DNA from 2 places in the Acidilutibacter cellobiosedens genome. Region 1 is predicted to be linked to the other one. Evidence: riboswitches for the same ligand, from Rfam matches in the RefSeq annotation. Region 1 holds a riboswitch; the other holds the start of a gene.

The links. A riboswitch is a leader RNA that binds a small molecule or an ion and turns the genes downstream of it on or off. The one in region 1 is predicted to bind thiamine pyrophosphate.
Region 2: another riboswitch for thiamine pyrophosphate. It lies ahead of thiD (bifunctional hydroxymethylpyrimidine kinase/phosphomethylpyrimidine kinase); the one in region 1 lies ahead of thiC (phosphomethylpyrimidine synthase ThiC).

Annotation. Positions count from the first base shown of each region.
Region 1 is NZ_CP035282.1:888,955-896,390, forward strand. Features, by position in the region: gene EQM13_RS04200 (GerMN domain-containing protein) at 1-690, shown strand, start outside; gene rph (ribonuclease PH) at 833-1,594, shown strand; gene rdgB (RdgB/HAM1 family non-canonical purine NTP pyrophosphatase) at 1,596-2,204, shown strand; gene EQM13_RS04215 (metallophosphoesterase) at 2,241-2,714, shown strand; tRNA gene EQM13_RS04220 (tRNA-Gly) at 2,826-2,899, shown strand; tRNA gene EQM13_RS04225 (tRNA-Arg) at 2,912-2,988, shown strand; tRNA gene EQM13_RS04230 (tRNA-His) at 3,002-3,078, shown strand; tRNA gene EQM13_RS04235 (tRNA-Lys) at 3,101-3,173, shown strand; tRNA gene EQM13_RS04240 (tRNA-Leu) at 3,184-3,267, shown strand; TPP riboswitch at 3,279-3,393, shown strand; TPP riboswitch at 3,448-3,563, shown strand; gene thiC (phosphomethylpyrimidine synthase ThiC) at 3,644-4,945, shown strand; gene thiM (hydroxyethylthiazole kinase) at 4,995-5,831, shown strand; gene EQM13_RS04255 (thiamine-binding protein) at 5,835-6,146, shown strand; gene EQM13_RS04260 (thiamine phosphate synthase) at 6,136-6,849, shown strand; gene EQM13_RS04265 (hypothetical protein) at 7,176-7,436, shown strand, end outside.
Region 2 is NZ_CP035282.1:1,143,074-1,150,509, reverse strand. Features, by position in the region: gene EQM13_RS18200 (hypothetical protein) at 428-601, opposite strand; gene EQM13_RS05445 (heavy metal translocating P-type ATPase) at 601-2,466, opposite strand; gene EQM13_RS05440 (metal-sensing transcriptional repressor) at 2,611-2,904, opposite strand; gene abc-f (ribosomal protection-like ABC-F family protein) at 2,983-4,881, opposite strand; gene thiD (bifunctional hydroxymethylpyrimidine kinase/phosphomethylpyrimidine kinase) at 5,176-5,994, opposite strand; TPP riboswitch at 6,061-6,159, opposite strand; gene EQM13_RS05425 (Na/Pi cotransporter family protein) at 6,475-7,436, shown strand, end outside.

The DNA of each region.
Region 1 (7,436 bases):
CCTGTAGGGACAGAGATAACGGGAATGTCTATTGATGAAGAAACGGGAATATGTAAGGTGGATTTTACGGAGAACTTATTAAATTGCGAAACTGAAAAAAGTGAAGAAAATTTAGTCAAAGGAATAGTATACACTTTGACAGAATTTCCTGCAATTAAAAAAGTACAAATAGTAGTTGGAGGGAAGATACTGCCTTCTCTTAAACATGGGATCGGAATAGGAGAACCTTTGGAAAGAGAGGATATTAACCTTGTAGAAGGTGAGGAAAATGCCAGGTCCAAAGTTGTAGTATATTATAAGGAAAACTACAATCAAGAATATGAATACTACATACCTGTTACTGTACCTACTTTAGCACCTACACCTAATATTTATACCGCCATTGAGCAATTATTTGAGGGCTCTCCTTCCGAAACATTAGGGTTGTATACAGATATTCCGGATGGATTAACGCTTCAAGGTGTGGAGGTAAGAGATGGAACAGCTTATGTAGATGTTTTTGCAGATAAATTAGATGCATTGAAAGAACAATTTGTAATCGATGGTATTACAAAGAATATTGGACTTACCTTAAAGCAATTTGATGACATTGAAAAAGTGGAGTTGTTAATAGACGGTAAAACCTTGGAGGAAGCGGGCATAGATATTGAGCATTATGAAAGTATTCCTGCTTTTGCCAATGAATATTAATAATGTTTGAGTTTATATAAGCTGTTCTTGTAGCAGCTTATATTTTTTTTTAATAGATACTTATACCATTACAATTGTTATGGAAAAATAGTATTAATTCTGTTATTATTAGAATGTAATAATATAGTTGGGAGATGTTTTTATGCAAAGGATAGATAGAAGAAAATATGATGAATTAAGAGAAGTTAATATTACAAGAAATTATTTGAAACATCCCCAAGGCTCAGCACTCATAGAGATCGGGGAAACAAAGGTAATTTGTACAGCTATGATAGATGACAAGGTACCAACTTTTTTAAAAGGGACAAATACAGGATGGATTACAGCAGAATATTCTATGTTGCCCGGTTCAACTATGAATAGGAAAGTCAGAGATTCTTCTCGGGGGAAAATCGAAGGCAGATCTCAAGAAATTCAAAGGTTTATCGGAAGAGCTTTGAGGAATTCGGTTAAGTTAGATAAGATTGGAGAAAGAACTATTTGGATAGATTGTGATGTAATACAGGCTGATGGGGGTACAAGAACTGCATCAATTACGGGAGCATATGTAGCCTTAGTAGAGGCTATGAATAAACTTTATGTTCAGGGGGAATTGCCTTATATCCCTATAACTCATTATGTATCAGCAATAAGTGTAGGAATTTTTGGTGGAGTACCAATATTGGATTTGTGCTATATAGAAGATTATAAAGCAAGAGTTGATATGAATATTGCTATGAATGATAGGGGAGAGTTTATAGAAATACAAGGAACAGGAGAAAAGGGAACATTTACTTATGGAGAATTAAATGAAATGTTGAATTTAGCCAAAAAAGGGAACGAAGAACTCATAAGAATTCAAAAAAGATCTTTAGGAGATATAGGCAAATTAATAGGACAAATTCCGCAATCAGAAGGTGAATAAAATGGAGAGAAGAAAGTTGATCCTTTCTACAGGAAATATTCATAAGGTAGAAGAAATAAAGGATATTCTTGATGGATTCAACATTGAAATTTTATCTAAAGATGAAATAGGATTAAAAGAATTTAGTATAGAGGAAAATGGTACTACTTTGGAAGAAAATGCCATCAAAAAGGCAACAGAAATTCAACAAATAGCCGGAGGAATAGTTATTGCTGACGATACGGGACTTTTTGTAGATAAATTAAATGGAGAACCGGGCTTATATTCTGCAAGATATTCGGGAGAAGGCTCTACATACAGAAAAAATAATAAAAAACTTCTTAACAATCTTAAGGGGGTACCACTAAAAGAAAGAAATGCAGTATTTAAGACAGTTATAGCAATAACAGACGGAAAAAGAACGAAAACTGTAACAGGAGAATGCAGGGGGAAAATAGGATTTGAAGAAAGAGGTACAGAAGGATTTGGATATGATCCTCTGTTTATAGTAGACGGATATGATAGGACTTTTGCAGAATTAGGAGAAGAAATTAAAAATAAAATAAGCCACAGGAGTAGAGCTTTGAAAAAATTAAAAGAAGAGCTAAAAATTTTTTTGAATGAAATATAAACGAAAATTAGGAAACATATGTGAAGGTGATAAGCAGTGAGAATATTTGTAGTGAGTGATACCCATGGAAGAATAAATGAATTTATTAAAAAGGTCGAATACTTAGAAAAACCTGATATGATTATTCATTTAGGAGATTATATCGAAGATGGAATTGAAATTGAAAAGAGATTAAATATTAATACTATAAAAATAAGAGGGAATTGTGATTTTTATACGGAGAAGAAAAATGAGGAGACTATATTGAATATTGGAGATAAGAGAATATTTCTAACCCATGGGCATAAATATAATGTAAAAATGGGTATTCTAAATTTATATTATGCAGGAAAAGAAGAAAATGCAGATTTGATACTATATGGTCATACTCATATACCATCTATTGAAAAGAAGGATGGCATGATTTTTCTAAATCCCGGAAGTCCCTCAATGCCGAGAGGAAGGCATAAGAGGACCTTTGCAATTGTAGAAATCGGAGATAAAATAAAGGCAGATATTATAGAAATTTGATTTTGACGTATTGACAAGGATATTTTTATCTGTTATAATCATATAATGTTAGCAGAAAGGGTCACAGTGTGACAGTGAATTGTGTCAGCGAGAAAGGATTTATGAGTCCTTGCGGGTGTAGCTCAATGGTAGAGTACTGGCTTCCCAAGCCAGTTACGAGGGTTCGATTCCCTTCACCCGCTCCAAATGTTAATTTTGCACCTATAGCTCAGGTGGATAGAGCAACGGACTTCTAATCCGTGTGCCGGGGGTTCGAATCCTCCTAGGTGCACCATTTTTTTGTTGTGGTGGGTATAGCCTAGCTGGTTAGGGCGCCAGATTGTGGCTCTGGAGGCCATGGGTTCGAATCCCATTACCCACCCCAAGATAATTATAATAATAAAAATGACTCATTAGCTCAGGTGGTAGAGCACCTGACTTTTAATCAGGGTGTCCGGAGTTCGAGTCTCCGATGGGTCACTACTTTTATGCGGGAATGGCGGAATTGGCAGACGCGCTAGACTTAGGATCTAGTGTCATTGACGTGGGGGTTCAAGTCCTCTTTCCCGCACCAAACAATTGCAGATTATATTGCGGGGGAACTATATGGGCTGCGGTCCACATGAGTTGAGAAGGTTAAAACCTGACCCTTTGAACCTGTCAGTTAATACTGGCGAAGGGAAGCAAATTGTTACATGAAATGATTAAGGTGCTTTTCTTATAGAAGGAGGCACTTTTTTATTATATAAAACCGAATATGTTGCGGGGGGACTAAGCGGGCTGAAGTCCGTATTAAGTTGAGAAGGTTAAAACCTGACCCTTTGAACCTGTTAGTTAATACTGACGTAGGGAAGCGGAATTTGATAAGAAAGATGTTTGCTGAAATCGGTGAACGTCTTTTTTTATGACTCCTACCGCAACGACGGACTAAAGAAAGGAGTCTATTCAGAATGAATTATAAAACACAGATGGAAGCGGCCAGAAAAGGTATTGTCACAAAGGAACTTTCGCGAGTTGCTAAAGATGAAGGTTTTACAGAGCAGGAACTTTTAGCTCTTGTAGCATCGGGTCGGATTGTGATTCCGGCGAACATCCGCCATAAATCGCTACACCCTTACGGGATCGGCGAAGGTCTGCGGACGAAAGTCAACGTTAATCTCGGTATATCAGGTGATTGCGCAGATTATCATGCGGAAATGGAGAAGGTAAGGCTGGCAGAGAAATTCGGTGCGGAATCAATTATGGATTTGAGTAATTATGGAAAGACACGGGAATTCCGTAAAAAATTGATTGAAATTTCTCTGGCGATGATCGGTACCGTCCCTATTTACGATGCCATTGGGTATCTCGAAAAAGATCTGAAGGAAATCACAGCACAGGATTTTCTGAGAGTCATACGTTCCCATGCGGAGGAAGGGGTGGATTTTATGACCATTCATGCGGGTATCAACCGTCGGGTCATGGAAATTTTCCTGCGCGAAAGGCGGCAGATGAATATTGTTTCACGCGGTGGTTCTCTGATTTTTGCGTGGATGAAGATGACGGGGAATGAAAACCCTTTTTATGAGTATTATGACGAACTGCTCGATATCCTGCGGGAACACGACGTAACCGTTAGCCTTGGCGACGCGCTCCGCCCTGGAAGTATTGCGGATTCGACGGATGCTTCTCAGATTGCCGAGCTCACGGAAATAGGAAATTTGACAGAACGTGCCTGGAAGCAGGATGTGCAGGTTTTGGTTGAAGGTCCGGGCCACATGGCTATGGATGAAATTGCGGCCAACATGAAGATTGAAAAACGGATTTGCCACGGCGCACCTTTTTATGTGTTGGGGCCCCTTGTCACCGATATAGCGCCCGGCTATGACCATATTACGTCGGCTATCGGCGGGGCCATCGCGGCGGCAAACGGTGCAGATTTTTTGTGCTACGTGACCCCAGCAGAACATTTGCGCCTTCCAGACCTCAGTGATGTTAAAGAGGGAATTATTGCTTCCAAAATTGCAGCACATGCGGCGGATATTGCCAAGGGCGTGAAGAATGCACGGATGGCGGATTTCCAGATCAGTGAAGCTCGTCGGAAACTGGAATGGGAGGATATTTTTAAACTCTCTCTGGACGGAGAGAAGGCGAAAGAATATTACGAAAGCATTCCGCCGGAAGACCGGCATAGTTGTTCCATGTGCGGCAAAATGTGTGCAGTACGCACCATGAACCGAATACTGGACGGACTGGATACGAAGCTGAGATGATATCATTAGACTTGATTTGGGGAATACCAGTGGAAGGAGGAATATAAAAATGATTAGTAAGGAAGATATTAAAAACCGAATGATTCAAGCAGTTGAAACCGTAAAGCGGACAAATCCTATGGCAGGATCCATCACGAATTCAGTAACTATTAATTTTGTGGCTAATGCTCAGCTCGCTGTCGGAGGGTCCGCCGCTATGGTTTACCTGCCTGATGAGGGAGAATTTTTGGCGGAAGCCGGCGGCGCCACCTATATAAATGTCGGTACTCTCTTGCCGATTTATGAGCAGACTCTGCCATGTACAGTCAAAGCCCTGTATGATGCTGGAAAACCATGGGTTCTGGATCCGGTCGCAATCGGAATCGGATTACTTAGGACTCAACTGTTACGGCAGTTTAAGGAGTATAAACCAAATGTAATCAGAGGGAATGCTTCGGAAATTATTGCGTTGGCCGGTTTATGGGGATTAGAGGGCGGTACAGCTCAATCCAATGTCCGCGGCGTTGATTCTACGGATTCGGTAACCGACGCAGAGATTGCTGCTGTTGCACTGGCGAAGTGGACAGGCGGGGCTGTGGCCGTATCCGGTAAAACGGATTTGATAACGGATGGTTCCATTGCAGCCTTTTCCTATGGAGGATCTTACTTTATGGAGAAAATTACCGGGTCAGGTTGTTCATTGGGTGGCGTCGTCGCAGTATATGCAACATCTGCTTCACCATTTATTGCAGCACTTACTGCCACTGCGGCGTACAATTTGGCGGCGAGCCGTGCTGAAAGTAAAGCGGATGGTCCAGGAAGTTTTCAGATTGCGTTCATCGACGAATTATATAAAGCCACTGCGGCTGATATTGCAAATAACCCATTTGAAATTAAGGAGGTTTAATCGATGAATGTACTGATTGCAGTAGCCATTGCACCATGCGGTGTAGGTAATGAGCTCGCGCCGGAAGTAGCCGAAGTCGTGAAAGTGATTCGTGAATCGGGTTTACCTAATCGCACAACTTCCATGTTTACGGAAATTGAAGGTGAGTGGGATGAAGTGATGAAGGTCATAAAAGATGCGACATTTGTACTCGCAGGCAAAGGTATCCGCACAGAAGTCGTTCTGAAGGCCGATATACGCCCAGGCTGTACAAACATGATAAATACAAAAGTTGATAAAATAAACGGTATTTTGGGAGGTAAAAATGAGCATTAGAGAAAAATTAGACATTTCAGCATATCTGGTAGTGGGACCGGAGAACACAAAAGGTCGAGACGTTGCAGAAATTATTAAAGATGCAGTAGAGGTTGGGTTCTCCTGTGTACAAATTCGTTCAAAGATTGCTTCGGCACGTGAACTGATTGAATTAACCCGTCAGGCTTCTAATGTAATTGCGCAAGCCGGTAAATCGGACAAAGTTGCACTGCTCGTGGACGACCGCCTTGACGTTGTACTGGCAGCGAGAAAGCAGGGGATAAAAGTGGATGGAATCCATGTCGGACAATCGGATATCCCGGTGGAAGTCTGCCGGGAATATTTAGGCGGCAATTCCATCGTTGGTCTATCAGCCAGAACACATGAATTATTTGAGTATATTAAAACTGCAGATGTCAGTCAAATCGACTATTTTGGTGCTGGACCGTTGCATGAAACAAAAACAAAACCGGACTGTGGGCTTGATTTAGATGGGAAAGTAATTACCAGAAGTTTTGACGATATTGCGGAACTTGCCAGACTCAGCCCGATTCCGGTTGTAGTGGGCGGAGGTGTCAAGCTTGCCGATATACCTGAGCTTGCTGGAACCGGAATCGACGGTTTCTTTGTGGTGTCTGCGGTGTGTGGAGCCGATAACCCTAAGTCAGAAGCTGCCAAGCTGGTTGAGACTTGGAATTCCGAAAGGTTTAAATTGAGCAGATAACATATAAAAAAACAAACCTATTTTTATGTTATTAAAAGTAGGTTTGTTTTTTTATGTCTACAAATTTTTATTTTATATGGGATTTTATTGAGGATCGGTTTCGTTGACGTATGATGGTCCTTCCTATATATAGATAAAAAACTAATTGCAAAATACATATCACCGGAGGAGGCTGCTTTGTGTTTCTGTCATTTTGAATGGGCAAAGAGCGGAGATTTATTTTTTTATAGATTTATGATATGCTAATATAGGAAAAACAGGATTATTATGCAGTTTTTGTTCGATAAACATATTTCGATTATTTATATAATGAGGAGATGAAAGAGATGAAAAATTATGTATTTGGATTTTCACTAACAGGCCTTATATTGTATGTATTGCAATTGTTCCCCAACATTATATGGATGCTCATACCGCCGGCTAACAATGTGCTTGTGAAGAATTCTTCACTGTATCCAATATTTAATATTATAGAGCAGGTTTTTGGAATCATGACAGTTGCTCTATTGATTTTGATATTAAATAAAAAGGGTGAGAAAAACAGTGGCATTTATATTGGATTGGCGATTATATTTTTGGCAGGGTAT
Region 2 (7,436 bases), 250 kb from region 1:
TTCCATAATTATTATAATTCCTTAAAACATCAAACAAACTTCTCCAAGTTTTATTAATATATTACTTATATTATATAAAAATCTTTGTTTAGTCAAGATAAAAATGAACATCATTTTATGAATATATTTAAAAATCAAAATAAAAATTATGGCGATATTCCTCGAAATATACACAATATATCAATTAAATACAGATAAAAATTTATATTATAATAGTAAACATTAATAAGGATATATTCTATAATATCTCATTATTTGCCGAATATTTATTTTGTTTTTGCTTTTAATATTCAAACAAATTTAGAAAATATATTTTTATTGCTTGTGTTATATGAACATTTAATGTAATTCAAATAAAAAAAGGTTGCTGCAGTACAACAACCTTTTTTAGACTATTTAGTTATCTTCTGAACATACCTGTTTAATGTTATAAAAAGAATATACCGGAGACTACCAAAATTAGTATGCCGACAGCAATAAAAATACGATATATCTTTACAGAACTTTGATCATCTTTCTCCTTTATTAGATAATACGAACCCACTATAATTAAACCAGCTCCCACTAAAACACATAAAATAATCGATAAAATTCTCTTCATTATTTATTCCTCCATTTTAATAAAAGTGATGAATTTATAACAACTAAAACCGAACCAGCATTATGTAACAATGCACCAATTACCGGATTAAGGATTCCTGCCATTGCAAGAATTATGGAAACAAAGTTTAATCCCATAGAAAACGTCAAATTTATTTTAATAGTTTTCATAACCTTACGGGATAAAAGCAGCAAATAAGGAATGCTATCTATATTATCGTTAACAAGAGCAATGTCTGCCGCATCAATTGCTATATCACTTCCAATGCTGCCCATTGCTATGCCTATATAAGCCTTCTTCAATGCTAAGGCATCATTTATTCCATCGCCTATCATACAAATAAACTCATTTTTCTTTTGATATTGTTCTATCGCCAGCATTTTATCTTCCGGCAGACAATTAGCATATACATCGGGAATACCTGCTGTCTTTGCTATATGATTAGCTGCCTGTTCATTATCCCCGGTCAGTAAAAGGCTTTTTACTCCTATTTTGTTAATACTCTCTATCGTTACTGCCAAATTGTTACGAAGTATATCGGAGAAAGCAATTATGCCTGCAACCCAATTATCTATCGCCACATATATAATAGTACATCCGTTGTTTTTATATTTCTCTGCTGCACTTAATATTTCTTGGGGGATATCAATTGAACATTCTTTTAATAATTGTTCATTACCGGAAATAATTGTTTGATTACATATCTTTGCACTTACACCATGCCCGGCAATTATTTGAAAAGATGATGGTTCTTGAGGTAATGTATTAAACTTGGATTTAAAGTACTTTACTACGGTCTTCCCCAGCGGATGTTCTGAACGAAGCTCAGCGGATGCTGCTAAAGACAGCAATTCATCAGGGGTAATGTCCTTCTTGAAACTAACTATGTCAACAACAAAAGGTCTCCCATACGTCAACGTTCCTGTTTTATCAAAAGCAATCCGAGTCACTTTTGCGAGGCGTTCCAATGCATCCCCTTCTTTAACCAAAATACCATGCGTAGCAGCATTACCAATTCCCGCCATAATCGCAGTAGGTGTAGCCAATATTAATGCACATGGACAAAATACAACTAAAATAGTAACGGATCTAATAATCTCCTTGGTAAAAAACCAGGTAATTACAGCAGACATTAAGGCAATAACTACAATCCATGTTGCCCACCTATCGGCAATTCCCACAATTTCTGCTTTATCCGCATCAGCTGATTTTACCAATCGAATCATTCTTTGCAAGGAACTGTCTTGACCTACTCTAACAGCTTTCATATCAAAAGGACCAAATTGATTGACAGTACCGCTGAAAACCTCGTCACCTACCTCTTTATCAATAGGTAAAGATTCCCCTGTCATAACTGATTGATCAATAGAAGTTTGTCCACTGACAATGATTCCGTCTACTGCAATAGTTTCACCTGCAAGAACTCTCAATTTATCTCCGACTTGGACTTTCTCGGCAGATATAACACTCTCAACTCCGTCATTAATAACTCTTGCTGTCATAGGAGTTAAATGAATCAGTTTTTCAATTCCTGCACGTGCTTTTGCTCCCGTTCTCTCTTCCAATAGTGAACCGACGGCCATAATAAAAGCAATTTCACCGGCAGCGAAAATTTCCCCAATGAATATGGAAGCAACTAATGCCAAGGATACTAATAAATCTGCTTTTATGTCAAATTTAGTAAACAGTCCAATAGCCGCATCTTTCAAAATCGGTATTCCACAAAAAATAATTGCAACCCATGCTGCATCAACAGAAAAAATACTCAGGTGAAAAAAACTGATTATCAATGAAATAGCCGAAATTATAAGAAAAAATATGTCTCGCTTTTCCTTATTTTTATCAAAAATCTTTACAGATTCCATATGCTCACCTTCTTTCTTTACTATGTTACATACCTATACCCCTATATGTATATAATATAGGAAAAAAATAATTTTGTCAATAATAAAATACGGGTCATAAAAAAACAGCCGTTATATTCTAACAACTGTTCTTTGTTATTTATGCTAAGACATTCTCGAAAAATGCTCTATTGCTTTTGCAAATTGAGCAATAGTTTTTTCTGCATCTCCGTGCTCGATTCCATCTCTTACGCAATGGTTTAAATGACCTTCTAATATAATCTGCCCCACTTTATGCATTGCACTTTTGGCAGCATTGATTTGAATCAGAATATCTTCACATGGAACATCTTGATCAATCATTTTATCTATGGCATTTATCTGACCAGCAATTTTCTTGATTCGTCTATGCAAATTATCCGCATCCATACATTGACGCATTTTATCGCCTACTTTCATACTTAATCACCATTAGATTATAATTATAAATTATCATTGATATGTTTTTCTGTCAAGAAAAATACATATAGTATTCATCTATTGTAACTTTTCCCATTCAAGAAATACTTCTTCAAATTGCATCTCTAATGTTTCTTTTTCATTAAACAGTTCACTAAGCCGTACCGCATTTGAATTATTTAAATTCATAAGTTCATCAATAAGATTTAATTTTTCTTCAATGGAATTCATTTCTTCTTCCAATTTTTTTAATTTCTGGTTCTTATCCGGCATTTTAACTTTCTTCTCGGGTGTTTTCCGAACTTCTTTTATATTTTCCTTCGGAAATTCAACTTCCAGATCCTTCTTTTTCTCTTCCAAATATTCATCATAATTCATTGGGTATAATTTTCCATTTCCATTGTCCAATACCATGATTTTATCGGCAATCTTTCTTATAAAATATCTGTCATGGGAAACAAATAATAGAGTTCCGTCATAGTCCGTTAAAGTTTCTTCCAATACTTCTCTCGAATCCATGTCTAAATGATTGGTAGGCTCATCTAAAATCATAAAATTTACCTCTTCATATAATAAAGAACATAATTTCAGCCGCCTTTTTTCTCCTCCTGATAAGGTTCTAATTTTCTTATTTACATCCTCCTGAAAATATAAAACTTTAGCCAGTTCTGATCTTGCCTCACTTACAGTAACTTTGTGCTCCTCTATAAAATATTCAAGTAATGTTTTTTCTTCATCTCTAAAAATTACATTCTGAGGAAGATAACCTATTTTTATACTGGCTCCCAAGGAAACGCAACCTTTATCTGCCGGTATCTTTCCCAAAATAATTTTCAGTAAAGTGGTTTTTCCGCTTCCGTTATTTCCCATTATACATAATCTATCCTGATAAAATAGCGTAAAGGACAAATCAGAGAACAACATTTTTTCTCCAAAGGATTTCTCAATCATCTCCGCTTTAAGAACAATTTTCCCAGAACGTTGCGCCTTTTGGTGAGGTAATCTGATCTTTCTGCTTTCCAACACGGGACGGTCCAATACTTCTATTTTGCCTAAACGTTTTTCAATTTCTTTAGCACGTTTATACATAACTTCACTATCTCTCATTTTTCCCCATATTCTAAATCTTTGAACCTGCTTTTCCATTGTATCGATTTTTTTCTGTTGATTTTGGTATGCCTTATACTCCAATAAAAATCGTCTTTCTCTCTCTGCTGTATAATCACTGTAATTCCCATCATATAATTCCGCTTTGTCAGAATGCAACTCTATAATTCTGTTCACTACATTATCGAGAAAACATCTGTCATGGGAAATGACTAATACAACTCCTTTATAATTTTTTAGAAACTCTTCCAACCACTCAACAGAAGAAATATCCAAATGATTGGTAGGTTCATCCATAAGAAGAATGTCCGGTTCTTCCAAAAGAAGTTTTCCCAGCATAACCCTCGTCTTTTCTCCTCCGCTTAATTCTTCAAATCTCATTTTCCTATATGAATCCGCAATATTTAGCCCATTATATATTTTGTTTATACGGGTTTCAACTTCGTATCCCCCGTTTATCTCATATTGTTCCATAAGATACCCGTATCTTTTTAATACTTTATCTAAATTTCCTCCCTTCAATTTTTTTATTTTCTGCTCAACAGATTTCATTTCCTTCTTGATTTCCCAAAGTTTCTGAAAAGCCAGTTCAAATATTTCCATAACAGTCGTATCCGGCTTGAATTCAAATATTTGATCTAAATATCCAACCTTTGTATCCTTACTGAAATTTATACTCCCTCCCTGATAATCTTCAGCTCCTATGAGAATCTTCATCAATGTGGTTTTCCCGCATCCGTTTTTTCCGATAAGCCCTATTCTCTCGTTTGTCTTCAATTCAAAGGATATATTTTCAAATATTTTATTTGCACCATAATATTTAATTAAATTATTTATACTGCATTCAATCATTATTATCTTCCTTTCCATATTTATTACGCTGCAAACGTCCTTTTCCCACCCGACCATAAAATATATATAAAAAAACCCAAAGCCAAAATTAGCCTTGGGTTCCACTGGACATGTTTAAATATGTTTATCCCTCAATACTAATATGGTTTTTGCAGCTTGAATCTATTTTTGGACGCACCTATCCCGTAAAGAGAAAAATTTGCGTTAATATTCGATTCAAATACAATCCATCTTAATATTGTGCTCATTTAGTAAAGCTCCCCTTAATAATTTAAATACCTTCTTTAATTATATGTAAGAAATATAGTACTGTCAATTATTTTTGATGATAGTTTTGGTCAATCCATTTTGATATAAATCATAAAAATGGTGGGTAGGACCGCAGCCTTTACCAATAGCAAGTGAATGACGAATGGCAGTTGTGACATATTCCTTTGCTCTCCTTACAGCTTCCTGCAAATCAAATCCCAAAGATAAGTTGGAAGCAATGGCAGAAGAATATGTACAGCCTGTACCATGGGTATTTTTTGTATTGATACGTTGTGCTCTGAAATAATAAAACTGTTTGCCATCATATAGAATATCCAAGGCATCTCCAACAGCATGACCTCCCTTGACCAGCACATTTTTCACTCCCAAATCATATATATATTTTGCCCCTTGTTCCATATCTTCAGCAGAATTTATCTGTATTCCGGAAATTCTTTCTGCTTCCGGAATATTTGGTGTAAGAACATCTGCCAGGGGAAGTATTTCATGAATCAGTATATCAATGGCACTGGGATTCATGAGAGGACACCCATTTTTAGCATACATAACGGGATCGATCACTACATTTTGGGGTTTATACTCCTTAAGTTTACGTGCTACAGCTTTCATACAACAAGGCTGAGAAAGCATACCCACTTTTACGGCATCTACCCCGATATCCTCAAAAACGGCATCAATCTGTTTTTCAATCATCTCAGGAGCAACATCCTGTATATCAATAACACGGGATGTATTCTCCGCAACTACCGATACGATTACGCTCATGCCGTAAACGCCATGGGCCGCAAAGGTTTTAAGATCAGCTTGAATTCCCGCACCGCCGCTACAATCAGAGCCGGCAATTGTAAGAACTTTTTCCAAATTTATCTCCTCCTATAAATTAAAAATGGCACCTGCCGATCTTGGCAAGCACCATTTATTAAATACAATCATACAAATTTTGCTTCCCTACGCCAGTCTTAACTAACAGGTTCAAAGGGTCAGGTTTTACCTTCTCAACTCAAAGGAGTCCCCCCGCAAATATCTTTTGTTAATTATAATAACACTTTTTACTTTCAGAATCAATTGCTTCATGATAAATTTATCTATAATAATGCATATAATTAATATATTAACACTTTCCTGAATGAAAATCATAATAGGCATCTTCCATATTTTCGTGTTGATAAGTTTTTTTATTTGCTGTATAGTTATTATGTAATATAATGAAAAGGTATCCATTAAAGCATTAATATATTAACAAAAACTTTTTTTGAAATCCATTTAGGGTCAAGTCTGTAATAAGACAAAATAGAATTTTTTTATGGGTTATAAAAATAATTTATAGTTTGGGGGAAATTTATGACAGAGTTAATTTATGGTTTAATTGGAGGCACTGCCTTATTAATGTATGGAGTCGACAAAATGGGAGACGGGCTTGAAAAGGCTTCCGGTGAAATGATGAAAAAAATGCTTTCCGTTCTGACAGGAAGAATATGGAGTGCGTTTTTAGTCGGTACTTTTCTGACAGCCCTTGTTCAAAGCAGTACCGCAGTGACTGTACTAACTGTAGGTTTTGTCAATGCGGGTCTTATGAATTTTTCTCAAGCCATAGGAATAATATACGGAGCTAATATCGGCACTACTATAACGGCTCAACTTATGGCCTTGAGTTTTGATTTTAAGCTAACGGATATAGCTCTTCCAATACTCGGAATTGGTTTCGGAATAAATTTTTTCAGTAAAAATAAAACCGCCAAAAATATCGGTAATGCAATTATGGGTTTTGGAATGATGTTCTTAGGGCTAAAAATATTAAACAGCGGAGTACCGTATATGGAACACAGTAAAACTTTAAGGTACTTCTTTGAGACCTACGCATCCGTTCCCGTTATAGGAATATTACTGGGTGCTTTTGCTACTGCTATGGTTCACAGTAGTAGTGCCACTGTAGGTTTAGTAATGATATTGGGAAAAGCAAATCTAATAAATTTAAAGTCTGCTGTCTGTATTATGCTGGGAGATAATATAGGCACTTGTATTACCGCTCAGCTTGCGAGCTTGACAGGAAACATAAATGCCAGAAGAACAGCCTGGGCACATACTATCTATAATATTTCCGGTGTCTTGATTGCTGCTTTAATTTTGCCTCAATTTGTTCATGCAATACAAATTGTTACAAATTACATACAACCTAACGCAGATATAGGAGCTCAAATAGCAAATTCTCATACAATATTTAATGTCTTAAGTGCCCTTATATTTTTGCCTATAACTAAATACTATGTAAGATTCTTAGAGACTATAATTAAAGATAAAGGACC